4 regions of the Micromonospora psammae genome follow, and region 3 is predicted to be linked to each of the others. Evidence: riboswitches for the same ligand, from Rfam matches in the RefSeq annotation. Region 3 holds a riboswitch; each other region holds the start of a gene.

What was found. A riboswitch is a leader RNA that binds a small molecule or an ion and turns the genes downstream of it on or off. The one in region 3 is predicted to bind cyclic di-AMP.
Region 1: linked by a shared signal. The riboswitch ahead of V6U79_RS06325 (coiled-coil domain-containing protein) and the one ahead of V6U79_RS23230 (coiled-coil domain-containing protein) in region 3 are both predicted to bind cyclic di-AMP.
Region 2: linked by a shared signal. The riboswitch ahead of V6U79_RS15005 (C39 family peptidase) and the one ahead of V6U79_RS23230 (coiled-coil domain-containing protein) in region 3 are both predicted to bind cyclic di-AMP.
Region 4: linked by a shared signal. The riboswitch ahead of V6U79_RS12085 (transglycosylase family protein) and the one ahead of V6U79_RS23230 (coiled-coil domain-containing protein) in region 3 are both predicted to bind cyclic di-AMP.

What each region holds. Positions count from the first base shown of each region.
Region 1 is NZ_JBAKHM010000003.1:32,586-39,451, reverse strand. Features, by position in the region: gene V6U79_RS06335 (helix-turn-helix transcriptional regulator) at 1-116, opposite strand, end outside; gene V6U79_RS06330 (carbonic anhydrase) at 313-978, shown strand; gene V6U79_RS06325 (coiled-coil domain-containing protein) at 1,043-2,062, opposite strand; cyclic di-AMP (ydaO/yuaA leader) riboswitch at 2,067-2,197, opposite strand; gene V6U79_RS06320 (YibE/F family protein) at 2,364-3,713, opposite strand; gene V6U79_RS06315 (hypothetical protein) at 4,104-4,622, shown strand; gene V6U79_RS06310 (DUF305 domain-containing protein) at 4,694-5,329, shown strand; gene V6U79_RS06305 (metal-sensitive transcriptional regulator) at 5,424-5,723, opposite strand; gene V6U79_RS06300 (heavy-metal-associated domain-containing protein) at 5,818-6,027, shown strand; gene V6U79_RS06295 (DUF8832 domain-containing protein) at 6,060-6,866, shown strand, end outside.
Region 2 is NZ_JBAKHM010000010.1:176,115-182,980, forward strand. Features, by position in the region: gene V6U79_RS14995 (peptidoglycan-binding protein) at 61-996, shown strand; gene V6U79_RS15000 (alpha/beta fold hydrolase) at 1,057-1,809, opposite strand; gene V6U79_RS15005 (C39 family peptidase) at 1,913-2,749, opposite strand; cyclic di-AMP (ydaO/yuaA leader) riboswitch at 2,757-2,899, opposite strand; gene V6U79_RS15010 (hypothetical protein) at 3,209-3,964, opposite strand; gene V6U79_RS15015 (hypothetical protein) at 4,114-4,551, opposite strand; gene V6U79_RS15020 (acyltransferase family protein) at 4,694-5,872, opposite strand; gene V6U79_RS15025 (polysaccharide pyruvyl transferase family protein) at 6,147-6,866, shown strand, end outside.
Region 3 is NZ_JBAKHM010000022.1:60,188-67,053, reverse strand. Features, by position in the region: gene V6U79_RS23260 (BON domain-containing protein) at 1-36, opposite strand, end outside; gene V6U79_RS23255 (hypothetical protein) at 235-1,971, shown strand; gene V6U79_RS23250 (hypothetical protein) at 2,066-2,470, opposite strand; gene V6U79_RS23245 (hypothetical protein) at 2,601-2,744, opposite strand; gene V6U79_RS23240 (STAS domain-containing protein) at 3,085-3,447, shown strand; gene V6U79_RS23235 (SRPBCC family protein) at 3,598-4,047, shown strand; gene V6U79_RS23230 (coiled-coil domain-containing protein) at 4,160-5,215, opposite strand; cyclic di-AMP (ydaO/yuaA leader) riboswitch at 5,220-5,350, opposite strand; gene V6U79_RS23225 (cation diffusion facilitator family transporter) at 5,507-6,424, opposite strand; gene V6U79_RS23220 (HelD family protein) at 6,511-6,866, opposite strand, start outside.
Region 4 is NZ_JBAKHM010000006.1:199,958-206,823, forward strand. Features, by position in the region: gene V6U79_RS12080 (ATP-binding protein) at 1-2,224, opposite strand, end outside; cyclic di-AMP (ydaO/yuaA leader) riboswitch at 2,589-2,747, shown strand; gene V6U79_RS12085 (transglycosylase family protein) at 2,746-3,405, shown strand; gene V6U79_RS12090 (universal stress protein) at 3,551-4,186, opposite strand; gene nhaA (Na+/H+ antiporter NhaA) at 4,324-5,652, shown strand; gene V6U79_RS12100 (cation:proton antiporter) at 5,796-6,866, shown strand, end outside.

The DNA.
Region 1 (6,866 bases), on a different contig from region 3:
CGCAGCCGCGCGGTGGGGTTGCGCGCGATGGCGAGCAGCACGTGCGCGTGGTTGGTGAGGAAGGTCCAGTGCCGGGTGCTCCCGTTCCCGCCCGCTGTCGTCGCCATGCCCGCCATCGTATGGCCCGGCGTTCGGATTTTCGGCCCTGCCCTGGTCAGGGGGTGGCCGGCCCGGCCCGGCGCGGCCGGGCCAAAGCATGAAATCTGTATCACGTGATTCTTGACGTATCTTCGGGTGCGTGTGACGGTGGGCGGCGAGGCCGCCTCCGTCGCCGGCCGGTTGACCAACCCGACCACGGACCGAGGTGAGGGAATGGCCCCGACCACTCCGACCCAGGCGCTCGCCGAGCTGCACGCGGGCAACCGGCGGTTCGTCACCGGCACGCCGCGCCACCCCAACCAGGACGCCGGCCACCGGGCCGCCGTCGCCGACGGGCAGAACCCCTTCGCGGTGATCGTCGGCTGCTCCGACTCCCGCCTCGCCGCCGAGATCATCTTCGACCGGGGGCTGGGCGACCTCTTCGTGGTCCGCACCGCCGGGCACACCGTCGGCCCCGAGGTGCTCGGCAGCGTCGAGTACGGCGTCACCGTCCTCGGCACCCCGCTGGTGGTGGTGCTGGGCCACGACTCCTGTGGAGCCGTGCAGGCCGCCCGGGACGCCGCCCGGACCGGCACGCCGCCGACCGGGCACCTCCGGGCCGTGGTGGACGCGGTCGGGCCGAGCCTGCGCCGGGCGGCCGAGGAGGGCGTGGACGACGTCGACGGCATCGTCGACATCCACATCGCCCAGACCGTGGAGGCCATGCTCGGCTCCTCCGCCGCGCTCGCCGCCGAGGTGGCCGCCGGGCGGTGCGCGGTGGTCGGGATGTCGTACCGGCTCGCCGCCGGTGAGGTCCGGACGGTGGCGGCGGTCCCCGCCGCTGCCGCCGTCGTTTCGCCGCCGGCCCAGGGCGGGCGCCCGGCCGTGGTCGCCGGCTGATCCGGCCCGGACGACGAGGGCCGCCCCGCACGCGGCGGGACGGCCCTCGGGCTGCGCGGTGTCGCTAGAGCATCGACATGTGCACGTGGTCGGTGTGGTCCGACGGGCCGCTGTACGACTTCCACCCGGTCGCCGGGAACCAGATCTGCCGGTTCCAGATGACGTAGTAGATGCCGAGCCGGTCGGCGTTGCGGACCAGGAACGCGGTGAGGTCGTTGCCGTACCGGCGGGTGTCGTTGTTGTACCAGGGGGCGAAGCCGCTGTTCTGCAACGACCAGTCGCAGGCCTTGCCCTTCGGGTGCTCCCACGGCCCGCCCGGCCGGTAGCAGCCGACGAAGCGCTTGAAACCGGCCCGCCGCACCTCCTTGTACGCGTGCAGCGTGCGGGGGGTGATCAGGCCGGAGGTGGTGGGGTCGTCCTCGGTACGTCCCTCGGGGCGCCAGCCGCCGTCCGCCGTCCGGCCCGGCGCGATCCGGGCCACCGGGGATTCGGCCGACACCAGGCCGCCGGTGAAGCCCTTGCCGCCGACCAGCGCGAGAGCCTTCTCCGCCTCCCGGCTCTCCCGGGCCATGTCGTTGGTGAGCTTCTGCTGCTCGCGCACCTCGCCGTCGAGCTCCAGCTTGGCCCGCTCGGCGCGGGTCTTGGCGGAGGTGACCTCGCTCAGCTTCTGCGCGTTGACCATGTTCAGCTCGTCCAGCGCGGAGGCCCGCTTGAGGAACGTGTCCGGCGCCTTGCTGTCCAGCAGGATCGCGGCCGCGCCGATCCGCCCGGTGCGGTAGGACTGTGCGGCGATCTGGCTGACCTGGGGCCGCAGCGCCTCCAGATCCTCCTCGGCGCGGCGGATCTCCAGCGCGAATTCCCGCTGGCGCTTCTTGGACTTCTCCAGCTGCGACTTCGCCTTGGCGTACTGGCGGTTGCGCAGCTCGATGACGTCGGTGAGCAGTTCGGGCTCTTCGTCCTCCTCGTGCCCGGAGGGGGTGGGCGTCGAGGGGGCGGCGATCGCCGGGGTCGGCCCGGCGAGGATGGCCAGAGCGGTGAGCACGGCCACCGCCGGTGTCAACCAGCGGCGCAGGGGTGCCGTCACAGTGTTCCCTTCCGTCGACCGCCGACCGGGTTAGCTGACGGGTTCGGGACGGAAGTGGTCCCTACCGCTCGCGCGGATTCACCCCATGTACCTGGTTCCCCGGCTCGCCGTGCGGCGATTGGGCGGCGGCACCGCAGGCGCCGCTGCGCGCCTTCGGCGGTGACCGGCAGCGAGGTTACCCGAGAGGAGTACCGGGGATCTACGTCCAGAACCCGACTAAAAGCGTTATTTCGCAATAACGATGCGTGACCAGTGACGCGGTCGACAACCGCCGCACCGGCGGCGGTTGCGCTGAGGAGTGTCACCATGCGGTGTCCGTGTTCCTTTCCGGTTCGGGCCACCCCGCGGGGGTCGGGGTGGACGGTGGGCCGTGGCGTGGCGCGCTGAGCGCCTCCAGTGCCGCGTCCCGGTCGGCCGGGGGCCGGGGCGTGGGCGTCGGGCGGTCGGCCGGCGGGGCGTCGCCGGCCGGGCCGCGTCCGGCGGTGGTGACCAGCGCGGCCAGCCCGGTGGTCAGGGGTACGGCGGCCACCAGGCCGAGGGTCGCCACCGCGCTCCGGACGATCTCCTGGGCCAGGAACTCGCTGGTGAGGATCTCGCCGACCGCCCGGCTGTCGGCGGTCAGCAGGAGCAGCAGCGGCAGCGAGGCGCCCGCGTACGCCAGCACGATGGTGTTGACCGTGGAGGCGATGTGCGCCCGGCCGACCCGGGTAGCGGCCCGGTAGAGCTGCAACCGGGACAGGCTCGGGTTGGCGTGGGCGAGTTCGGTGACGGTGGCCGCCTGGGTGACGGTGACGTCGTCCAGCACGCCGAGCGAGCCGATGATGATCCCGGCGAGCAGCAGGCCGTGCAGGTCGACGTCGCGTTGGTACAGCGACAGCGTGGTGGCCTCCTCGCTGCCGAAGCCCGTCAGGTGGGTGGCGGCGGTGGCCAGGCTGCCGAGGAGACCGGTCAGCACCAGGCTGCCCAGGGTGCCGAGCACCGCCACCGACGTCTGCGCGGTGATCCCGTGGGTCAGGTACAGCACCACGAACATGATCAGGGCGGCGCCGGTGATCGCGATCAGCAGCGGTGAGCCGCCCGCCGAGATGCCGGGCACCACGAAGGTGAGCAGGATGGCGAAGCTCGCGCCCAGCCCGGCCAGCGCCGCCAGGCCCCGCCAGCGTCCGAAGGCCACGATCGCCGCCGCGAAGAGGGCGACCAGCCAGACGAGCGGCTTGCCGCGCTGGTGCTCGGCGATGTTGTAGCTGCTGGACGTCGGGTCCGCCGGGTCGGTGAGCTTCACCAGCACGATCTCGTCGTCCACCGCCACCGTCGGGGCGCCCGGGCCGGACGGCACCGGCGTCTGGACCTCCCGGCCGGTGTCCGGGCCCTGCTCCACCCGGACGGTCACCGTGCCGCACGGGCCGTCGGCCGCCCCCGGTGTGCCCTCCGGCAGTTCCGGCGTCGGTGGGCAGGGCTCGGTCAGCACCCGGGTCACCGTGCCGTGGTAACGCGGCACGTCACCCCCGCTGTTCGCCTCCCGGCCGTCCCGGGGCCAGAGCACCAGCGCGGCGAGCACGGTCACGACGAAGAGCGGGACCACCGTCACGACGAGGAGCCGTCGCACTCCCGGTGGAGTGGACGGAGCGGGACGGGTGTGGTCGGCGCCCATTGCTGTTCTCCCAACGATCCAGAGTGGGGTACGGGTCAGCGGGCCGGCGGGTTCACCGGCGGGACACGCCGACCGGAAGACTGCCCCCGGGGTCACCCCGGGCGAGCGCCGCCGTCACCCACGGCGAGCAGGCGCCCCGGCGGCGTCGCGGCGCCGGGAGGGACGACCACGCTCCCGCCCACCGCGCCCGGCCCCGACGCGGTGCGCGGGGCGGTGTCGGCTCGGTGCGGACGGTCATCGCCGGAGAATGGTAGCGAGAGACCAGGTCCGCCCGCCCGGCTCGCCGTCCGCGCCCGGCTCCGAGACCGCAGGGCGAGCCGACCGTCACGAAGTGTGGCGGCATCCGTGGCGTACGGGGCTGGCGCGGACCGGCCGGGTTAGCGTGGTGGCGTGCGGACGGCGAGCGCGGTTCCGACCGGGTGGTGGCCCCGGCTCCTGCTGCTCACCTGCACCCTGCTCGGCCTGGCCGCCATGCACACGATCGGCCACGGCGCGCACGTCGGCCCCGGTCATCCGATCGGCTCCGGCGTCGCCGGTACGCCGTCCGGCCCCCTCCACCACGACGAGCCCGCCCGGGCCGCCCCGAGCCGCCCGGGTGGACACGGAGCCGCCGCCCCGGACCGGCCGGGTGGACACGGAGCCGCAGCCGCGGAGCCGGCCGTCGCGACCCGCGACCACGCCGCCGTGCTGCCCGTCACGCCTCCGGACGGGGGAACGCCGCTCTGGAGCGTCTGCCTGGCGGTGCTCGGCGCGCTCGGGACGGCCGTGCTGCTGGCGCTGCGCCGGCAGCGGGGGACCCGGCCCGCGACCGCATCCGGTCGACCGGTCCGGCCGTCGTCCGGGTCACGGGGACCGCCCCGGCGCGCGCTCGGGCTCCGCCTCGCCACGGTGTCGGTGCTGCGCAGATAGGTCGGCCCGGCGCGGTTTCCGCCGCGCCTGCCGGTCCGCTGCCCGTCCACCGCACACCGAAAGGTCTGACCGTGTCCACTCGTACCATCGCGCGCCGTGCCGCCCTGGCCGGCGCCACCCTCACCGCCGCTCTCGCCCTGGCCGCCTGCGGCGGCGGCCACTCGGCCGGCTCCGGCCACGACATGCCGGGCACGGGCGCCCCGGCCTCCGCCAGCCCGGGCGCGTCCGCCTCCTTCGGCGACGCGGACGTGATGTTCGCCCAGATGATGATCCCGCACCACCAGCAGGCGGTACGGATGTCCGAGCTGGCGGAGAGCCGGGCCGGCGACGCCGAGGTCCGGAAGCTGGCGACGCAGATCAAGGCCGCCCAGGCCCCGGAGATCGCCACCATGACCGGCTGGCTCACCGCCTGGGGTCGGCCCGTCCCGTCGGGCGGCCCGTCCGGCGGGCACCTGCCCGGGATGGACCACGGCATGCCGGGCATGATGTCCGACGCCGACATGGCGAAGCTCGCGGCGGCCTCCGGCAGGGAGTTCGACCGGCAGTTCCTGACCATGATGATCGCCCATCACGAGGGCGCGATCACCATGGCGAAGCAGGAGATCGCCGGCGGCGCCAACGCCGACGCCAAGGCCATGGCGCAGCAGATCGTCACCGCTCAGCGGAGCGAGATCGACACCATGAGGAAGATCCTCGGGCGGCTCTGAGCGGCCCGGGGTCCGCAGGGGGTGTCCGGTGTGCCGGGCACCCCCGCTCGGCCCAGCGGCGCGGAGGCCGGCCCGGCCGCCGGCTGCGGACGGGTCAGCCGCGCTTCATCAGGCGGCCGACGGCGGCCATCATCTCGTCGGCCACCTCGTCGGCGCGACCCTCGGCCGCGCCCTCGTGCATGCAGTGCCGGGCGTGGCCGTCGAGCAGGCCGAGGGCGACCTTGTCCAGGGCGGCCTGGATGGCCGAGATCTGGGTGAGCACGTCGATGCAGTACCGGTCGTCGTCGACCATCTTCTCCACGCCGCGGACCTGGCCCTCGACGCGGCGCAGCCGCGCGAGCAGTTGGTCCTTGCTGGCGGTGTAGCCCCGGATCGGGGTGCCCGGTGTGGTCATGACGGCAAGGATAGCGTACCCCTGGGGGGTATGCTACGGTCCCAGGGCGACCTACCCCAGGGGGGTATAGGATGGACGGGAGAGGAGAACTGCCATGGTCACCACCACGTACCAGGTGCAGGGCATGACCTGCGGGCACTGCGTCAACTCGGTCAGCACCGAGGTGAGCGCGATCGAGGGCGTCCGCGACGTCCAGGTGGACCTGGCCACCGGCCGGGTCACCGTCACCAGCGAAGGCCCGTTGGACACCGGATCCGTGCGCGCCGCGGTCGACGAGGCCGGCTACGACCTCGTCGAGGCGTGACGGGTCACCCACCCGGAAATCGAGGTAGCACCATGAACACGGCGACGAAGCTGAGCGGTTTCGCCCTCGGCCTCGCGGCGGTGTTCGGCGCGGCGTACGGGGTCGGCCACCTGACCGACCCCGTCACCCCCGCCGCCGAGAGCCGCCACGACTCCACCGGTACCGACCACGGCGCCACCGACGACGGGCACGGCGGCGCAGCCGACGCGGCCACCCACCTGCCCGGCGGGCTGCTCGTCTCCGACCGCGGCTACACGATGCAACCGGTGGACGCGCCCGCCGGGCAGTTCGCCTTCCGGATCAGCGGCCCCGACGGCGCGCCGGTGACCCGCTACGACGTGGCACACGACAAGCGGATGCACCTGATCGTCGCCCGGCGCGACCTCTCCGGCTTCCGCCACGTCCACCCCGAGCTGGACGCCGACGGCACCTGGCGGGTCGAGTCGCCGCTGGGCGGGCCCGGCCTCTGGCGCGCCTTCGCCGACTTCACCCCCACCGGGGGTCAGCCGCTCACCCTCGGCGTCGACGTGGCCGTCCCCGGCCGGCTCGACCCCCGGCCGCTGCCGGCGCCGGCCACCAGCACCACGGTCGACGGCTACACGGTCACCCTCACCGGCACGCCCGAGCCGGGACGCACCAGCCGGCTGACCCTGACCGTCAGCCGGGACGGGAAGCCGGTCACCGACCTCCAGCCCTACCTCGGGGCGTACGGGCACCTGGTGGCGCTGCGCCAGGGCGACCTGGCGTACCTGCACGTGCACCCGGAGGGCACGCCCGGCGACGGGCGGACCTCGGCCGGGCCGGCGGTGACCTTCGCCGCCGAGGTGCCCTCGGCCGGC
Region 2 (6,866 bases), on a different contig from region 3:
GCCGGCGACGCGGCGCGCCCCGACGCCGCTCGCCTCCCCTCCGTCCCCCGGGAGTGCGCCATGCATCCAACAGTCCGCCGGGCCGTCAGCTGGCTCGGCGCGGCGTCCCTCGCCGTCCTCGCCGCGCTCGCCGCACCGGTCGCGGCCCACGCCGCCACCCCCAACTGGCCGACGCTGGGCACCGGCACCAGCGGCGCCAACGTCGCCACCGCCCAGTTCCTGCTCCGCCACCACGGCCGGACCCTCACCGTCGACGGCTGGTACAGCTCCGGCACGGCGACGGCGGTCAGCTCCTTCCAGTCCGCCAACGGCCTCACCGCCGACGGCGTGGTCGGCCCGCTGACCTGGGCGAAGCTGGTGGTCACCCTGGACGCCGGCGCGAACAGCAACGCCGTGCGCGCCCTGCAGACCTCGCTCAACAAGTACGGTTACGGTCTCACCGTCGACGGCGTCTGGGGCGGCTCCACCACCACCGCGGTGACCGACTTCAAGTCCAGCCGTGGGCTCACCGGCGGCAGCACGGTCGGCGCGACCACCTGGCAGTGGCTGGTCGGCGGCGGCGGGGGTGGCGGCAACTACGCCCCGGTCATCGACCGCTCGGTGCTGCCCCGCAGCGAGTACGACGACCCGCACCACGACTACCCCGCCATCGACCTGCCCACGGTCACCGGCGTCACCACGTACGCGATCACCGCCGGCACGGTCGGCCACGCCGGGGGCGGGTGCGGCAACGGCATCGGCATCACCGCCGACGACGGCGCGTACTACCTGTTCTGCCACCTGTCGTCGCGCTCGGTCGCCGCCGGCGCCCGGGTCACCGCCGGCCAGGTGATCGGCTACACCGGCGCCACCGGCAACGTCACCGGCCCGCACCTGCACATCGAGATCCGGGTCAACGGCGCCAACCGCTGCCCGCAGCGGCTGCTGCTGGCGATCTACGACGGCGCCACCGTGCCGGCCCCGGCGTCGCTGCCCGCCACCGGCTGCGCCTACTGACCGTCCGGTCCACCCCGCGGCGGCGGACGGCCGGGCCGGAGCCCGATCGTCCGCCGCCGCTCACAGGTACGGGTCGAGCAGCCCCAGCACCGCCGCCGGGTCCTCCACGTGCGCGTTGTGACCGAGGCCGGGCAGCGTCACCACCGGCACCCCGTACGCGGCGAGCTGGGTCTCGCTGACCATCGGGTCGTGCTCGCCCCGGGCCAGCACCACGGGCACGTCGGTCGCCGCCAGCAGGGCCGCCAGGTCCGGGGCGCCGACAGCGAACGCGGCCGGGTCCATGGCGAGTCGCCAGCGGCCGTCCTCGACGCGCAGGCCGGCGTCGACGACCGGGTGGTCCGGGGCGAACAGTCCGGTGAGGCCGGCGACCTTCAGGTACCGCCGTGCCGCCTCGTCCCGGCCGGCGAACCAGGTCACCGGGCGCTGCGCCAGCTCGCGCGCCTTCACCAGTTCGGCCGGCGACCAGACCGCCTTGATGCCGAGGCCGACCACGGCGTCGACCGGCAGCCCGGCGTCGCGGGCGGCGAGCGCCAGGGCGACCACCCCGCCGAGGGAGTGCCCGAGGATCACCAACCGCTCGCCGGGGCGGGAGCCGTCCGCGGCCGGCCCGAGCTCTTCGGCGACCCGGCCGGCGAGCCCGGCGAAGGAGTAGCCGGACAGCGGCGGGGAGAAGCCGTGCCCGGCCAGGTCCGGTGCCAGCCAGCGCCCCGGCCAGCGGCGCTCGAGCAGCGGCGCCCCGGGCAGCCAGACGTCGCCGGTGGCGCCCATCCCGTGCAGCAGCAGGAGGTGCCGGGTACCCGTGTGGTCGGTCATGGGGCGCAGTCTCCCACCGTCGGCGCCGGCACCGCGAGACCCACGGACGGCGACGGGCGCCGGCCCCCGAGGGGAGCCGGCGCCCGTTCGCGTACGAGGTGGATCAGGCGGAGTAGCCGCGGGTGGCGATCCAGTTCGCCAGCTCGATCGTGCTCATCCAGTACTGCGGCAGGCTCGGGTCCGCCGAGTCGGCGATCTGGACGGCCCGGCCGTCGTTCTTGTAGCCGACCACGGCGATGTAGTGGCCGCCCGGGAAGGAGTGCCAACCCCCGGCGCTGTCGGTGGCGCTGCCGGCCACGTTGACCACCACGCCGCGCTTGTCGGTGATCGCGTCGACCACGTCGGCCTGGAGCCGGTCGATCTGCGCCCGGCTCGGGGTGCTGTCGAACAGCCGGGTCCGGTACGGGTCGCCCTTGACCATCCGGTTGAGCACCCGGGTGGTGTCCCGGACCGAGTTGGTGCCCACCTCGGTGGTGCCGAGCGGGCCGGCCAGCTCGTCCTGGGTGGTCTCCACGCCGGCCGCGCTGAGCGCGTTGCGCACCGCCGCCGGACCGCAGTTGTAGTAGGTGGTCTGGGCCTGGTAGTCGTACGAGAGGATCTTGGTCGACGGCGGCTTCGGTGCCGCCCTGCGGGTCAGGTCCGGGTCCGGCCTGCCCCAGGTGCGCTCGCCGGAGTTGTGGTCGGTCCTGGGGGCGGCGAGGCGGGCCTGGCCGCGGGTGGCGACCTCGTTCAGGCGCGGTGCCGCCTCGGCCACGGCGGCCGAGCTCTGCTGCGGCGCCGGAACGTGCCGTTCGTTGCCGGTCAGGGCGGCGGTCCCCGTGGCGAACACGAGGGCCGCGGCCGAACCGACGACGACCTGGTACGGCCGCTCGGTGACCAGTCGGCGCAGCTGCCGCTTCAGGTGGTGCGGGAACAACCGGGAAGTGGGATCGTGCTGCACGAAGTGGAGCTCCTTCCGACACCGCCGACCGGGTTAGCTGACGGATTCGGGCGGGAAGAACGCCCTACCACGGGCCGTGGCCCGCGGATTCACCCCACAAACAATTGGGTCCCCGGTTCGTGGTCACCCACGATTGAGCGGGTCGGCGCGGCGTCGCCTTCTGCGATCGAAAACCGCACCGGACGGGGGCGACACTACTGGCGGGGCGCCGGCCTCGCCAAGCGCTCTCACCTGCCTAAACATGACCGGGCCCACAAATTTCCCGTGCATTGAGGCACTGACGTCACTCAATGGGACGTGGGGCTTTGGCCGTATCTTTCGGGCAACAACCGGACAGCTCGGCGCCAATCTCCGGGCATACTCGCGACCGGTGTCACCACCCGTGACCCGATGACCGATTCCCGACGGAAGTGACGCAGCTCACCCGGACTTGATAACGATTTCGTCCCGTTCCGGCCGTCAACCCACCCTTGCCGGACGCCAGCGGGCCGCAGGCGCGGTCCGGGCCGCCACGGCAACCGCCCGGGGCGCGGGGACCCGGCCCGGCCGCAGCCGCTGCGCCGCCGCGTACGCCTCGGCCGCCAGCGACCGGGCCGCCTCGGCGGCCAGCTCGGCGTCCCGCCACGCCGTCCGCTCCCGCTCGGCGGCCGAGGTGTACGCGTCCCGCCGGCCGTCCCGTACCGCGCGGGCGAGCAGCACCTCCTGCTCTACCGGGTGCCGGCGGGGATCCCAGCCGTCCCGGTGGGCGAAGACGTCCCGCAGCCGCTCCACCGGCAACTCGCCCCGCCAGTGCGCCGCCACCGCGGCCTGGTGCAGCCAGCGCTCCCGGCCGGCGTACTCGGCGGGCGTACGGGGGGTGCGCGGGGCGGGCAGCGCCGCGGCGCCGGCGAAGCGGCGGGCCGCCGTCTCCGCCTCGTCGTACGCCGTCCAGGCCCGGTCGACCTCTTCGTGGGCGGCCTCCCACGCCGCCCGCCGGCGCTGCGCGGTACGGGCCGCCCGGGCGGCGGCGACCGCCACCTCCTCGGCGTACCGGCGCAGGTCGGCCAGCTCGACGGCCGGGGACGGCTCGGCGGGCGTCGCCTCGCCGACGGGGCGGTCCCGCTCGGGGCGGGCCACCAGGACGGTGAGCACGGTGAGGGCGAGCACCAGCAGGGCGGACCAGATGGCGGCGGCGGTGGGGACCTCGGTCAGGAACTCGTGGAGCACGGTGTTCATGAGCGGCACCTCCCGGGAGCGGGATGCGGAAGAGGGATCCGGCACGGGCCGGACGGCGCGCGCGGCACGGGCGGCGGCGGGCCTTCGTCAGGCGGGTGCGGCGGTGAGGTTCGACGAGACGGTGGTCGCGGGACACCCCCGCGCGGCGGTCAGCCGGCCGGCGGCGCGCGGGGCCCGGTGACGGTCGGGGCGAGCCCCGTGAACGTCGCCGCCGCGGCGACGAGCGCGCCGGCGGGGCGGGCGGAGCCGTCCGCGACAGCCGGCATGGCCGGCCGGCCAACCGGGTCGTGCGCGCCGGCGGCGTACCCGGTGAGGTCTCCGGCGACGGTGTCGGCGCGGCCGGTCGGCGCGGCGCCGGCGGCGCGTCGGCCGGCGACCGCCGCCGAGGCGGCGGGATCGGTGACGGCGGGAACGAACTGCGACGGCGCGGCGGTCACCGGCAGCGGCGCGGTGCTCGGCAGCTCCACCGCGCCGCTCGGCGCGGAACCGCCGAGCGAGAGGGCGACCGCCACGGCGACGCCGGTCACCAGGCGGGAACTCCAGCGCGCCACCCACCACAGGGGACTGGTGAGCGCGACCGGGAGCACAGGGCCACGCTACCGCCGACGTGGGCGGGCCGCAGCGTGGCCGGGCGTGTCGCCGCGCCCGGCCCGTCCACCGTGGTCCGATCCGCCGCGCCGCCCGGAGCGGTCCCCCACCCGGCGGCCGAGGCGGGCCGGTACGGCCGGTTCAGCGGGCGGTGGTCCCGACCGGCGGCCGCGCGTCGTCGTGGGCGTCGGCCGGCCGCCCGGGTGCCACCGGGGGCGTCGACGGGCGGCCCGCGCCGGCACGGGGGCGGCGAGGGCTGAGGCGGCGCATCATCGGCGTCTCCACCCAGCGGTGCAGCAGGGCGGCCAGCGCCAGGTTCACCGCCAGGAAGCCGACCACGACCAGCGGTCCCCACCAGCCGGGCAGCCCGACCCCGAGCCGCCCGGCCAGCCGGAGCACCGTCACCATCACCAGCACGTGCACCAGGTAGAAGGCGAACGAGACCTCGCCGAGCCAGACCAGCGTGCGGTGCCGCCACGGCGACGGGCGGCCGTGCACGTCCGCGCCGGCCGCGGCGGTGATGACCAGGATGTACGCCGCCGACAGGATCGCCGCCCAGAGCTCGGCGCGGATCCACTGCGCGGCGACCACCCAGGTCACCACGAAGATCAGGCTGGCCAGGGGCAGCCCCGGCCCGCGCCACCGGCCACGCCGCATCAGCTCGGCGGCGGCCACGCCCAGCCAGAACTCGGTGGAGCGGACCACCGGGAAGATCTGGTTGAACCACCAGGTGCTCGCCTCGGGCACCAGCGACTGGCCGGGCCAGAGGGCCACGATGAGCAGCGGCACCGCGACCACCACGGCCCACAGGACGCCGGCGCGGGCCCGCCGGATCGCGGGCAGCACCAGCGGCAGGCAGAGGTAGAAGAACAACTCGCAGGAGAGCGACCAGCTCACCGAGTTGATGCTGTAGAAGTAGCCGGGCGTGGGGTCCCACGCCTGGACCAGCAGGAGGCTCTCCAGCGCCGCGCGCGGCACCACCGGGTCGGCGAACCACCACATCACCAGCAGCGCCGCGGCCCACGTCAGCACGTGGTTCGGGTAGATCTTCGCCAGCCGCCGCCGCCAGAAGTCCCGACGGCGGTCGGTGTCCCGGGCCGACCAGACCAGCACGAATCCACTGAGGATGAAGAAGAACTGCACCCCGGACAGGCCCAGCGTGAAGGTCCAGTCCAGGACGGCCTTGACGTCCGGTTCGCCGACGATCCCCATGGTGCCGGCGTGATAGCCGAACACCAGCATCGCGGCGACCCAGCGCAGGCCGGTCAGCGACGGCAGCCGGCGCGCCCGCGCGGCGGTGGCCTCCGGTGCGCTCGTCATGCCGGGCACCCGACCGTCGCCACGCTGACCCGCACGTACCTCTCCTCCCGGCCGGAACGCCGGTGCCCTCCGGCAGCGGCACCGGTCGGTCCCGCCGCCGGGCACCCTACCGGCTGCCCCGGCCGCCGCGTCCCGGCCGGGGCGTGGCGGGTGACACGCGGGTGTGCGCAGGGCATCGGTTGTCCTAATATTCCGGGGCCCCGGTCGAGTCGTGCCCGGTCCGGGCGCGCAGCGGGCGTCGCCCCGGCACGGACGAACGAGGGATGGAGCGGACATGCACCAGCGGATCCTGATGCGAGCGAAGAAGGGCCCGTTCGACGTCCGCTCCCCGGAGGAGGCCTTCGAAGGGGACTGGATCGGGGTCAACAACGGCAACCTGGTCTTCAGCCACGCCGCGCACAAGCTGCTCAGCACCGCGACCGCGGAGATCACCCCGACCGAGTTCAAGGTCAACCCACGGGACGCCGACGAGATCAACGAGCGATACGACGTCTACGTCATCCCGCTCGCCAACGCCTTCCGGCGCAGCTACGCCCACCGCATCGAGCTGATGACCCGGCTGGTCGAGCGGCTCCGGATCCCGGTGGTCGTCCTCGGGGTGGGTGCCCAGACCAACCTGGCCGGCGACCGGGAGTACCTGCGCCCGATCGACGACGTGGTGAGCCGTTTCGTCCGGGCGGTGCTCGACCGCTCCCCCAGCATCGGCGTCCGGGGCGAGATCACCGAGGGCTACCTGCGTTCCCTGGGCTTCTCGGCGGTCGACGTGATCGGCTGCCCGTCGATGTTCCTGCACGGCGACCGGCTCGGGGTGGAGAAGGGCAAGCCGACCCTGGAGCCGGACGCCCGGGTGGCGCTGACCATCTCGCCGTACGTCAAGTCGATGGCGAAGATCATCGAGTCGCATCACCGGCGCTACCCGAACCTGCGCTACCTGCCGCAGGACCTGAAGACCCTGGGCATCCTGCTCCACGGCGACGACCCCGCCGACCGGGGA
Region 3 (6,866 bases):
CTGGTCGGTACGGGTCACGGTGGTCGCGGTGGCCATGCGTGCGCTCCTTCCCGGGATGCGGTACGGGGCGGGCGTACGCCCCCGCCGAGCGCGATGCTGCCGCCGGCCGGGGTGAGCCGCCCTCGCCCCGGCCGGGTGACCCGGGGCACGCCACGGCGGGCCGGCTGGTCGGGCGTCGACAACCGGGGGTTGGCTCGGGCACGATCTGGCCAGCGGCGAGGGAGGAGCGTGCGGGTGAGGGGTGAGCGTTCCGCCGTCGTCATCCGGCGGGTCGGCCGCGGCGCGTGGCGGGTGGCCCGGCACGAGTGGAGCCTCGTCGGGCTCGCCGCCCTCGCCCTGGCCGCGGCGCTGACCTGGCCGACGCTGCGTCACCCGGCGAGCACCATCCCGCAGGACACCGGGGACCCGACGTTGCAGGCGTGGCAGATCGCCTGGGGCGGGCACGCCCTGCGGACCGACCCGGCGCGGGTGTGGCACTCGAACACGTTCTTCCCCGAGCCGTACACCTACGCCTACTCCGACACCCTGCTCGGCTTCGCCCCGTTCGCGATGGTGGGGGAGGGGCCGGTCGCGGCGGTGGTCCGCTACAACCTGCTCTACGTGCTGGTGCACGCGCTGGCGTTCGTCGGGGCGTACGCGCTGAGCCGGCAGCTGGGGGCCGGGCGGGCCGGGTCGGCGGTGGCGGGGGCGTCCTTCGCGTACGCGCCCTGGAAGCTGGCCCAGGCCGGGCACCTGCACGTGCTCTGCGTCGGTGGGATCGCCCTCGCGCTGGCCATGCTCGCCCGGGGGCACGGCTGGTCGCTGCGGCACGGCCACCGGCCGGACCGTGTCCGGCCGGGCTGGGCGGCCGGCGGTTGGGCGGTCGCCGCCTGGCAGGTCACCCTCGGCTTCGGCATCGGCCTGCCCTTCGCGTACGTGCTGGGTCTGCTCTGCCTCGCCGTGGTGGCCGGGTTCGGCTGGCGTTGGTGGCGGCGCCGCGCCCGGCCGGCGGTCCCGCGCGGCCTGCTCCTGGCCGACCTGGCGGGCGTCGTCGGCTTCGTCGGGGTGACCCTGCTGATGGCGGCGCCCTACTTCGAGGTGGTGGCCCGCCATCCGGCCGGGCGGCGGACGGTCGCCCAGATCGCGATGTTCTCCCCGCCGCCGATCGGCTTCCTGACCGCCCCGCCGCAGTCCTGGCTCTGGGGTGAGCGGCACGGTACGGCCCGGGCGGCGCTCGGCTTCCCGGGTGAGATGACGCTGCTCCCCGGCGTGGTGCTGATCGGCCTGGCGCTGGCCGGCCTGGTCTTCTCCGCCTGGCGGGTCCGGCACCGGATCGCGCTCGCCGCCGGGGTGCTGGTCAGCGTGGCCCTGGCGGCCGGCACGACGCTGGGCGGTGACGGCGATCCGGGCTACGTGACGCTGGTGCGGTACGCGCCGGGCTGGGACGGCATCCGCACCCCGGGCCGGCTGGTGCTCTGGACCACGCTGCTGCTCGGCGTCCTCGCCGCCGGGGCGCTGACCGTCCGGGAGCCGGCGGCGGGGCCGGTCGGGCGGTGGGGGCGGGCGACCCGGCTGGTGCTGGTGCTGCCGGTGGCGCTGGTGCTGCTGGAGGGGGTCAACCGCACCCCGCACGTGCCGGTGCCGGCTCAGCCGGTGGCCCTGCGCGGGCTGACCGGCCCGGCCCTGGTGCTGCCCAGCGAGGGGACCCGCGAGTTCCACGTGATGCTCTGGTCGACCGACGGGTTCCCCCGGGTGGTCAACGGTCTCGCCTCGTTCACTCCCGAGTCGCAGGAGCGGATCAGGGCGGCCAGCGCCACCTTCCCGGACGTCGGCTCGGTCGGGTACCTGCGCGCGGCGGGGGTGCGCACGGTGGTGCTGCTGCCCGGGTACGCCGCGGACACCCGCTGGCGCGGGGCGGGGGACCGGCCGGTGGACGGGTTGGGGATCCGGCGCACGGTGGTCGGCGACGGGATCGTCTTCCACCTCGACTGAGTCTCAGGAGCGGGGGTCGGGGGTGCCGGCCCGGGAACACGACACGCCCCGGCCGACTGGTCCGTCGGCCGGGGCGTGTCCGTGCGGTGAAGCGTCAGCCGTCCAGGCCGACCGGCGAGTTCGGCCGGTCCACGTCGACGAACTCGATGTCGTCGACGGCCCGGCTGTCACGGCTGCCGGCGGCCCGCGCGGCGGTGCCGGCGGCCCAGCCGATCGCGGCGCCGACCAGCGCGGCGCTGATCAGCAGGGTCCAGGGCAGGGCGGGTCGGCGTCCGGCCAGCGCGTCGAAGGCCAGCGTCGCCCGGCGCCGGGCCTCGTCGGCCGCCGAGCCGACCAGGTCGCCGGCGTCGCCGAGGCCGGGGCCGCCGCCCCGGACCGACTTCGCGGCGTCCCGGACGCTGTCGCCGGCCGAGCCGACCGCCGACACGAGGTGCTGCCATGCCTGGTCCGCGATCCGCTCCGGCTTGCTGCGGCGCTCCAGCAGGTTGCTGCCGAACATCGTGGTTACCTCCTCGGGGTGCCGAAGCCTGCGGCCACTTCGGACTTCGACGTCATCTGCGGCGCGCGTCATGGTCCGCTCACACTCGCCAGTGCCCAGCCGGGCCGCGCCGCAAACTCACGCCGTGCCCTCAGCGGACCACGACCACCGCGGTCGCGCGGGCGAAATCGTCGTCGTCATCGTCGTCGTCCCCGCCCCCGCCGCCGAAGCCGCAGGCCAGCACGAGGGCGAGCAGCGCGCCGACACCGGCCAGGCCGAGCAGTTTCTTGATCATCGAACGTCCCTTCGTCGTGGTGACGCTTCTCCCGCCGAGGCTAGGCGGCCGGGGCAACCCGGGCCGGGCCCGCGCCGGGCGGCAGGGGGCTCGCCCGCAGCGACCGGATCGGGAACCGGGTGGACGGCGCCCGGTACCCTGGGACGGTTGGAGCGGCCCGGATCGGTCGCTCACCGGAGCGGACGGAACCAGGAACGATGCCGAACAGGGTGGCCCGGTCGGTCCGGATCCGCGAATTGCTCATCCCGAGGGGTGGCGACCGAGGCCGTTGGGGGAATACTCTCGGTCGCGGCCCGCGTACTGATGAGGCGCCCGTGGACGGGCGAGTGGAGGTGCTCGCGTGAGCCTGTCGATCGTGAAGTCGGTCATGCCGGGTGGTGTCATCGAGATCGCCCCGCGGGGTGAGGTCGACGTCGACACCGCGTACGAAGTGCGGGAGGCCATCGCCGAGGTGCTCGCCAAGGGGCTGCCGTCCCGGATCGAGCTGAACATGCGGCTCGTCACCTTCATCGACTCGGTCGGCATCAGCGCCATGGTGGCCGGGTTCCAGACCGCCGAGGTCAGCGGCGTCAAGCTGGTGGTCACCGAGCCGAGCCGCTTCGTGCACCGCCAGCTCTGGGTCACCGGGCTGCTCGGCCTCTTCGGCGCCCCCGAGCCCTACTTCGCCGGCCACGCGACCCCGGAGGTCCTTCCCGGCGCCTGACCGGCGCCGCCTCCACTGCCGTGGGTCGGCCTCGCCTCACCACCGCGACGTACACCGTGCGGGTGGTGTCCCGGCCCCGCGGCGGGTCCCCGTTGCCAGTCCTCCCCGGTACTGGGACGATCGGGCGACCGACGAGGGTGGGGAGGCGCGGTGGTCCGGCGGGAGACGTTCAGCTACACGGTGCAGGCACGCTGCTCGCGCGCGGACGCGGTGGCGCTGCTGAGTGACCCCGCCCGCCAGGGGGAGCTGCATCCGTTGATCGTCCGGGTGCGCCGGCTGCCGGCCCGCCCCGGCGCCCGGGCCAGCTACGCCATCACCGACCGGTTGGAGTTGGGCCCGCTGCGTTTCCCGGTCACCTACCAGGCGGACGTCCTGGTGGTCACCGAGGACGAGATCGTCACGGTCGCCCGGCAGCAGCCCGGCACGACGGTCCGCAACCACACCCGGCTGCGGGAGGAGTCCGGCGTGCTCCGGATCGACGTGGAGATCACCCTGGCCGCCCCGGCCCCCCTCTTCGGCTACGCCTTCCGCCAGGCCCGCGCCGCCCACCTGGCCCTGGCCACCCGCCTGGGCCCCGCCCTGACCCCCGACACCCCCTGACCTGACCCCACCACCCCCGCGGGTGGATCATGCAGGTGTGGTGGGCGTCCCCGCCCCGCTACGGGGCTTGCGCACCGCACCACAACCGCATGATCCACACCGGGGGCAGGGGTCAGTACATGGAGAGGTGTACGTGGTTGGTGTGGTCGCTGGAGGGGTCGCCGTTCGCGCCGCTGTAGGACTTCCAGCCGCTGCTGGGTAGCCAGATCTGGCGGTACCAGATCACGTACAGGACGCCGAGGCGGTCGGCGTTGCGGATGAAGTACGCCGCCAGGTTGTTGCCGTACGTCCGGTCGCCGCCGGTGGCGTCCCCGCCGAAGCCGTTCTTCTGGGCGGCGAAGTCGCACGCCCGGCCCTTCGGGTGCTCGCCGGAGCCGCTGGGGCGGTAGCAGGAGACGTACCGGGTGTAGCCGGCGGCCTGAGCCTGCTTGAGCGCGTTGTGCGTGCGCGGGGTGATGCAGCCGTTGGCGGGGGTGGGGTCGTTGACGCTGCACGACTCGGACGGCCAGGAGCCGTCCGGGTTGCGCGGCGCCGCCTTGGCGTTCGACGTGGAGGTGCCCCGGGCGGAGCCGCCGCCGCTGGTGGCGGCGGGCTTGTCGGCGGCGGCCACGGCGAGGGCCCGTTCGGCCTGCTGCTTGCGCTTGGCCATCACCGTGATCTGCTTGCGCTGCTCGACGATCTCCTTGTTCAGCTCGGCGCGGGTGCGGTTGGCCTCGTCGCGGGTGCGCAGCAGGTCGCGCAGTTCCCGGTCCTCGTTGGTGGCGACCGTCTCCAGCGCCGCGGCCCGGTCCAGGAAGCCCTCCGGGCTGGAGCTGTTGAGCAGCGCGGACATCGGCCCGAGCCGGCCCGTGCGGTACGCCACGCCGGCGATCTCGCCGACCTTGCCGCTGCGCACGGTCAACTCCGACTCGACGGTCTTGAGCTGGGTGTTGAGCTCCTGCTGGCGCTTGGTCGAGCGCTCCAGCGCCGCCTTGGCGTCGAGCCAGCCCTTGCTGGCCGTCTCGAGCTGGGCGCGGAGCGCGGGGGTGCCGCCCTCGTCGTCGGGGGCGGCGAGCCGGGTGGTCGGTGCGGCGGTGGCCGGCGAGGCGATCGGCGCGGACGACACGCCGAGCGCGAGCGTCGCGACGACCGCGGCCACGAGCCGCGCGGTGGTCTTTCGTACGTGCATGCACATCCCTTCCGTCAGCCGCCGACCGGGTTAGCTGACGGGTTCGGGACGGAAGATCCCTACCGCTGACGCGGATACACCCCAGGAACATGGTTCCCCGGCTCGCCCCTGCGGGCGATTAGGCGACGGCCACCGCCGGCACCGTTGGGGCGCCGCCGGGCGGAGGCCGGGGCCGAGCCTACCGGTACGGGTGTGACACCCGCCCGCTTCGTGACTCACGGTACTGCTGAGATTGCTGTTAAAGGTGGCCTAATCCGGCATTCAACGCCCAATTTTTTGGGCGCGGACGCACTACCAGTGCGATGGGCCGCACGCGCCGGGCGCGGCGCCGGGCTCGATCTGGAGGGTGGCGTGGTCGATCCGGAAGTCCTCATGCAGGGCGCTGCGGGCGGCGGCGAGCACGGTGCCCACCTCGGCGCCGGGGGTCATGGTGAGGTGCGCGGAGGCGACGTCCATGCCGGAGGTCAGGGTCCAGACGTGCAGGTCGTGCACCTCGGCCACGCCGGGGACGGCGGCCAGCCGGTCGTGCACGGCGGTCACCTGGAGGTGTTCCGGGGCGGCCTGCACGAGGATGCGGACCGCCGCCCGCCCGAGCCGCCAGGTGCGGGGGAGGATGAACAGGCCGATCGCCACCGCCACCGCCGGGTCCACCCACCACCAGCCGGTGCCGCCGATCAGCAGCGCGGCCCCGATCACGCCGAGTGAGCCGAGCAGGTCGCCGATCACCTCCAGGTACGCCCCGCGCAGGTTGATGCTCTCCTGCGCCCCCGCGCGCAGCAGGGCGAACGCAGCCACGTTGGCCAGCAGGCCGAGCACCGCGACCGCCAGCATCGGGCCGGTGAGCACCTCGTGCGGGTCGCCGAACCGGCGGACCGCCTCGACCAGCACGTAGATCGCGACGCCGCTGAGCAGCACCGCGTTGGCCAGCGCGGCGAGCACCTCCAGCCGGTAGAGCCCGAAGGTGCGTTGCGGGTCGCGGTCGGCCCGCCGGGTCGCGGTGATCGCCGCCAGGGCCATGCCGATGCCGAGCACGTCGGTGAACATGTGCCCGGCGTCGGAGAGCAGGGCCAGCGAACCGGTGCCGAACGCGGCGACCGCCTCGACCACCATGAGGGCGGCGAGCAGCGCGAAGGCCGCCCAGAGTCGGCCCCGGTGGCGGTGCGCGGCGTTCGCGACCGACCCGTGGTGGTGGTCATGACCTGCGCCCACGCCCACACCTTCCGTCGCCGCCAGGGCCTCGGACCAATCTATGCTCACATCGCTATGTGTGCAAGTAAGCCCCGAACCGCCGCCGGTCAGCCGGCGACGTCGATCGTGGTGAGCCGCTGGGTGGCCCGGGAGAGCGCCACGTAGAGCGTCCGTACCCCCGAACCCGGATCGGCCCGGATCTCGCCCGGACGGACCAGCACGACGCCGTCGTACTCCATGCCCTTGGCCTGGAGGCTGGTCACCACCTGGAGCCGGGAGCCGCGGTCGCCCAGCCAGCCGGCCACCTCGTCCCGACGCGGCACCGGCGTGATCACCCCGACCGTGCCCTCCACCTCCGCGAGCAGCGTGTCCACCGCCTCGACGGTCGCCGCCGGCAGCTCGGCCGCCGGCACCGTCCGCTCCACCGGCTCCACGCCGGTCGAGCGGACCGCGGTCGGCAGCT
Region 4 (6,866 bases), on a different contig from region 3:
GCAGGAGGACGCGGATCCGTGCCACCAGGTCCGCAGCGGTGAACGGTTTCACCACGTAGTCGTCGGCGCCCAGGTCCAACCCCTCGACGCTGGCCTCACCGCCGGCCCGGGCCGACAGCACCACCACCGGCAGTGCCCGGGTGGCCTCCTCGCGGCGCAACGCACGGACCAGCGCGAAGCCGTCCAGCCCGGGCATCATCACGTCGGTGAGCAGCAGGTCCGGCGGGTTCCGGCGGATCTCGTCGAGGGCCTGGCGACCGTCACCGACCGTTTGTACCCGCCAGCCCTGCGCGGCCAGCAGCCGGGCCAGGTAGCCGCGCATGTCGCTGTTGTCGTCGGCCACCAGGATCCGCGCCTCGTGCGGCTCGTCGCCCTCCGGGCCGGTGCCGGGCGGGACGGCTCCGCCCGCCGGGGCCGGCCCGTCCATGGTGGATCCGGCGAGCCAACTGAACGCCGCCTGGGCGGCGACCTGCGCGACCTCGCCGAGCCCGGCCGGTTCGGGCCCGGCCGGCGGGGCGGTGAGCGCCCTCCAGGGCAGGGCGACGGTGAAGGTCGTACCGACGCCGGTGGCGCTGGCCACCCGCACCTCGCCGCCCTGCAACCGGGTCAGCTCCCGGACCAGCGCCAACCCGATGCCGGTGCCCTCGTGGCTGCGGGAGCGGGCCCCGTGCACCCGGTGGAAGCGTTCGAAGAGCCGGGGCAGGTCGGCCTCGGAAATCCCGATACCGGTGTCGGAGACGGTGAGCCGGACCTCGCGCTCGTCGTGCTCCAACGCCACCCGGATCCGACCGACGAAGGTGTACTTCAGCGCGTTGGACAGCAGGTTCGTGACGATCTGCTCCCAGAGCGCCGGGTCCACCGCGACCGGGCGGGGCAGCGGCGGGCACTGCACCACCAGCCGCAGCCCGGCCCGCTCGACGGCCGCCCGGAAGACGCTGGCGAACTCCCCGGTGACGGCGGCCAGGTCGACCTCGCGGGGGACGGCCCGCGCCTGCCCCGCCTCCAGGGTGGAGAAGGTCAGCAGGCTGTTGACCAGGGTGAGCAGGCGGCCGGCGTTACGCCGGGCGAGGTCGATCCGCTCGCGCTGCGCGGGCGGCAGCGGCTCGTCGGTGTCGGCGAGGGCGTCGCCGAGCGGACCGAGCATCAGCGTCAGTGGGGTGCGGAACTCGTGGCTGACGTTGGTGAAGAAGGTGGTCTTGACCCGGTCGAGCTCGGCCAGCGCCTCGGCCCGCCGCCGCTCCTCCTCGTACGCCCGGGCGTTGCGCACCGCCACGGAGACCTGCTGGGCGAGCAGCTGGAAGAACGACCGGTAAGCCTCGTCGAGGCCGCGGCTGGGGCTCACCCCGACCAGCAGCACTCCGAGTGGCTGGTCCAGCTCGGCCGAGGGCAGCGGCAGGGCCAGCGCGACCCGGACCGGATCGTCGAACGCCCCGGCCGGCAGCGGCATCCGCGTGGCGACGTCGGTGACCTCGGTGGTCGTACCCGACGCGGCGGCCGGCAGCCCCCACCCGCCGGTGTCGCCGGCGGCCTCGACCACGGCGGGCAGCGTGGCGCCGACCACGGCCGCGCCGGCGTGCGCGACCCGCCGCAGCCGGCCGTCCTCGCGCAGGTAGATCGCCGCGAACGGGACGTCGAGCGGATGCCCGGCGATCGCCTCCACCAGACCGGCGCAGGTGGCCCCCGTGTCGACGGTCTGCCCGCCGCCGTGCACGGACAGGTCCCGCAGCAGGCGCAGCCGGCGCTCGCCGACCACCTGCTCGGTGACCTCGCTGCACACGGTGAGGATGCCGACGGTGCGGCCGTCGTCGTCACGCGCGGGCGCGTGCGAGACGCTGAAGTACGCCTCCTCGCGGTAGCCGGCCCGGTCGAGCAGCAGCCGCAGGGCGGGAACCCAGCTCGCCACGCCGGTCGCCATCGCCTCCTCGATGAGGGGCCGCAGCACGTCCCAGCCCTCGGCGAGGGTGACCCGGACGTCGTCGCCGAGCGCGGCGGGATGCTTGTCCCCGATCAGCGCCGAGTACGCGTCGTTGTAGAGCTGGGTGAAGCGGTCACCCCAGAGCAGCAGCATCGGATACCGGGACGACAGCACCATCCGCACCGCCGCTCGCAGGCTCTGCGACCAGCCCTCGACGGCCCCCAGGGGCGTGCCGGACCAGTCGATGCGAGCCATCAACCGCCCGGTGTCACCACCGGCGGCGAACAGGTCCCCCGTAGGCGCGCTCACCTGTGACCGAACCCCATTCGGCCCTCCAGTTCCCGGGCCGGTCGACCCTGCCGGCGTTCCTACCCATCCTGACACCCGCTCTCACCTCGGTCGGTTCGGGGACCCGTGACGTCGCTCATCCCCGCCGGACTCCTGCGCAGTGGCGCGGCGCGGGCGGCCGCCGTCACTGTCCGGGAGCCCGGCCGCCGCCCGACGGGACACCCGGCTCCGCGGGGCATTGTCGACACGCTCGCACGGTCCGCAACTCGGCGTGGAAGGCCCTCGCCTGACCGGGTGAAGAACTTCACAAGAAGTGGGCAATCGGCCGAAACTCTCCCTAACGTCGTTCTGGTCCGCGATCGCGGACACCACGGTCGGTAACGCCTAATCCATGCCGCCGATCGCGAGACCCTGTCACCAGGCATGGAGCGGGGGACCCACTAGTTCCTCGGTGCACGTCACCTCGGGGTGAAGCCGCCAGCGGCGGCCGGGCTCCTCGGCCCGAACCCGACAGCTCACCTCGTCGGCGTGGAGGAATCCACATGGCAACTGAAAACACCGCCCGTCACCGACGGGCCAGCTCGCGCCGCACTGCCGTCGGCACGCTCGCCGTCGGCGCGGTCACCGGGGTCGCGGCCATCCTCGCCCCGGCCTCCCCGGCGAGCGCCGCCGGCGTCAACTGGGACGCGATCGCCCAGTGCGAGTCCAGCGGCAACTGGCACATCAACACCGGGAACGGCTACTACGGTGGCCTGCAGTTCTCGCAGAGCACCTGGGCCGGCTACGGCGGCAAGAAGTACGCCGCCCGCGCCGACCTGGCCAGCCGTGGCGAGCAGATCGCCATCGCCGAGAAGGTGCTCGACGGCCAGGGCATCGGCGCCTGGCCGACCTGCGGCAAGAAGGGCGGCTCGACCCGGAGCTACGCCACCTCGGAGAAGTCGCAGAAGTCGGAGCGGCGCGCCACGCGAGCCGCCACCAAGGAGCGCTCCTCGCGTGGGGAACAGCCCAGCAGCCGCAGCCAGCGGCGCAGCGCACCGGCCGGCACGGGCAAGGTCCACGTCGTCAAGCCGGGCGACACGCTGGCGAAGATCGCCGACGCCCGGGACCTGACCGGGGGCTGGCGCGCGCTGTACGAGCGCAACAGGGGGATCGTCGGCGCCGACCCGGGCCTGATCTTCCCGGGTCAGAAGCTCGCGCTCTGATCCCGTTCCGTCCGGCCCCGCAGGGGACCGGACGGGCAGGTGACACCCGAACACGTGAGCGCCCGGCCGCCGCCCAGCGGCCGGGCGCTCACGGGTCCGCCGGCCCGGCAACGCCTTGCCGCCGGGGCGCCCATCGCGCGTCCGTTCACCCTGCCCGAGGCGGAGACGACGCCGCCCGGTCCGGCAGACTGCCGAGCAGCACGGCGCGGGGAGAACGGTGTGCCAGGTCCTCGGCGACGCTGCCGAGTAGTCGCTCGCCGAGCCCCTGACCGCCCCGACCCACGACAAGCAGATCGACGTCGCGGGACTCGGCCACCGCCAGCAGCCCGTCCGCCGGATGACCGACGACCACCTCGATGCTCGGCGGCGGCAACTCCGCCGGCAGTCCGTCCGCCCACTCGTCGAGCATCCGGCGGGCCCGCCGTTCCTCGTCGGTCGCCTCGCCGTCGACCAGGTCCGGGCTGGTCACCGCGACGAGCACCAGCTCGCTGGCGGTGCCGCTCAGCGTGCGCACCACGGCGCGCAGGGCCCGGTCGGAGTCCGGGGAGCCGTCCACGCCGACGAGGACCCGCAACCCCGTCCCGGTCGGCGCCGGCGGCCGGGACCGCACCTCGACCCGCCGGGTGCCCGCCCGGCCACGCTCCACCGCGATGGGTACGAAGATCGGCCCGAGCAGCCCCCCGACCAGGTACCAGAGCAGGTTGCGGTGCCCGCCCCGGGTGACGAAGACGGCCGCGGTCAGCAGGCCGGTCGCCAGCCAGACCATCACTACGAGGAGCACCCACCACTGGCCCACGCGCGTGCATACCCGACCCGCCCCCGGGTAAAGCCGCCGCGGCGGCGGATAGGGTTGGCCCAGGTGTGCCGGGAAGTCTGGTCGGCGATGGATGACGCGACCCCTGCCGACGAGGAGTTTCCGTGACCGACGCCACCCGGCGCCGCACCAGCCTGTTCGCCCGACACTCGTGGGGCGAGACCAGCCGCATCTCCGCCATCCTCCGCAAGGAGACCGTGGGCGGCGCGCTGCTGCTCATCGGGGCGCTGTTGGCGTTGATCTGGTCGAATTCGCCCTGGGCGGAGGGCTACCGGTGGGTGCGCGACCTGACCGTCGGCCCGTCCGCGCTGCACCTCGACCTCAGCCTCGCCACCTGGGCGGCCGACGGCCTGCTCGCCATCTTCTTCTTCGTCGCCGGGCTCGAACTCAAGCGGGAATTCGTCGCCGGTGACCTGCGCGATCCGCGCCGCGCCGCCGTGCCGGTCGCCGCGGCCGTGGGCGGGGTGGTCGTACCCGCCGTGCTGTACTACCTGATCGCCGCCGGCGCGGGCCCCGGCGCCGGCAGGGGCTGGGCCATCCCGACCGCCACCGACATCGCATTCGCCCTCGCCGTGCTCGCCGTGGTCGGCCGGTGCCTCCCGTCGGCGCTGCGCACCTTCCTGCTCACCCTCGCCGTCGTCGACGACCTGATGGCGATCGTCATCATCGCCGTCTTCTACACCGTCGACCTCTCGGTGGCCCCGTTGCTGGGCGCGCTGGTGCCGCTGGTGGTCTTCGCCCTGCTGGTGCAGCGTCGGGTCCGCTCCTGGTGGCTGCTGCTGCCCCTGGCGGTGGTGACCTGGACGCTGGTGCACGAGTCCGGGGTGCACGCCACCGTGGCGGGGGTGCTGCTGGCCTTCACCGTCCCGGTGATCCGCAGCGCGGACGCCGGTGGCCCGGACGCGGGCCCCGGCCTGGCCGAGCACTTCGAGCACCTGTTCCGGCCGATCTCCGCCGGGATCGCCGTACCGATCTTCGCGTTCCTCTCCGCCGGCGTCACCGTGGGCGGTCTCTCCGGTCTGGTCACCTCGCTGAGCGACCGGGTCGCGATCGGCATCGTGGTCGGCCTGGTCGTCGGCAAGCCGATCGGCATCCTGGTGGCCACCTGGCTGGTGTCCCGGTTCACCCGGGCCGCCCCCGACGAGGGCCTCAACTGGCTCGACGTGCTGGGCCTGGCACTGCTCGGCGGCATCGGCTTCACGGTGTCGCTGCTGATCGGCGAGCTGGCCTTCGGCCTGGGCAGCGAACGTGACGACCACGTCAAGGTCGCCGTGCTCACCGGGTCGCTGCTGTCGGCGCTCCTGGCGACCGTCATCCTCCGCGCCCGTAGCCGCGTCTACCGCCGGGTCCACGAGGCCGAGCGGGTCGACCTCGACCAGGACGGCGTGCCGGACGTCTACGAATCCGAGGCCGACCGGTCCACCGGTCGGTGAGCACGGCGATGGCCGGACGGGCGACCCCCGTCCGGCCATCGCTACGGTCGGGGGTGCCCGGACCGTTATGATCACCGGGAACCGTGGAGCGCCGGGAAGTCCGGTCGGCACCGTGCTGATCCCTGCCCCTGGAGGCTGATCCCGTGCTGCTGCTCTCCTTCGCCGCCGTCCTGCTGGCCGCCGTGCTCGTGTCGGCCCTGGCGCATCGCACCATCCTCTCCACGGCGGCGCTGTTCCTGATCGCCGGTTTCGTGCTCGGCGAGGACACCACCGGGGTGCTGCACCTGCGGGCGGACTCCCCGATCGTGGCGCAGCTGGCGGAGCTGGCGCTGTTCGCGGTGCTCTTCACCGACGGGATGCGGGTGGGCTGGGCCGACCTGCGCTCGGCGTGGCGGCTGCCCGGCCGGGCGCTCGGCTGGGGTCTGCCGCTGACGCTGCTGGTGACCGCGGTGCTGGCGCACTACGTGGCCGGGTTGGACTGGCCGGAGGCACTGCTGATCGGGGCGATCCTGGCCCCCACCGACCCGGTGTTCGCCGCCGCGCTGGTCGGCAACGACAGGGTGCCGGCCCGGCTGCGGCACCTGCTCAACGTCGAGTCCGGCGTCAACGACGGCCTGGCCCTGCCGTTCGTGGTGCTCCTGCTGGCCGTCGCCGCCGGCTCCGACCTGCACCTGGCGGAGCTGGCCACCGAGCTCGCACTCGGGCTGCTGATCGGTGTGCTGGTGCCGCTGCTGGCGATCGCGTTGGAACGGACCCGCTGGTTCGCCGCGTCGGCGGCGTACGCCCCGTTGAACGGGGTGGCGATCGGCCTGCTGGTGCTGGCCCTGGGCAAGGCGACCCACGGGAACCTGTTCCTCGCCGCGTTCGCCGCCGGCATCACCGTGGCGACGTTCGGGCCGCGGGAGCGGGCGGCGTTCGAGCACCTCGGGGAGAACGTCGCCGAGCTGCTGAAGCTGGCCGCGTTGCTGGTCTTCGGCGCGCTGATCTCGGTACGGTTCCTCGGCGAGATCAGCTGGACCGGCTGGGTCTTCGCGATCCTGGCGATCGTGGTCGCCCGTCCGGTCGCGCTGTGGATCTCCTTCCTGCGCTCCGGCCTGAGCCTCCGGGAGCAGGCCGCCGCCATGTGGTTCGGCCCGAAGGGGTTCGCCTCGGTGGTCTACGGACTGCTGGTGCTGGAGTCCGGCATCCCCGCCGCGGACGAGGTGTTCCACCTG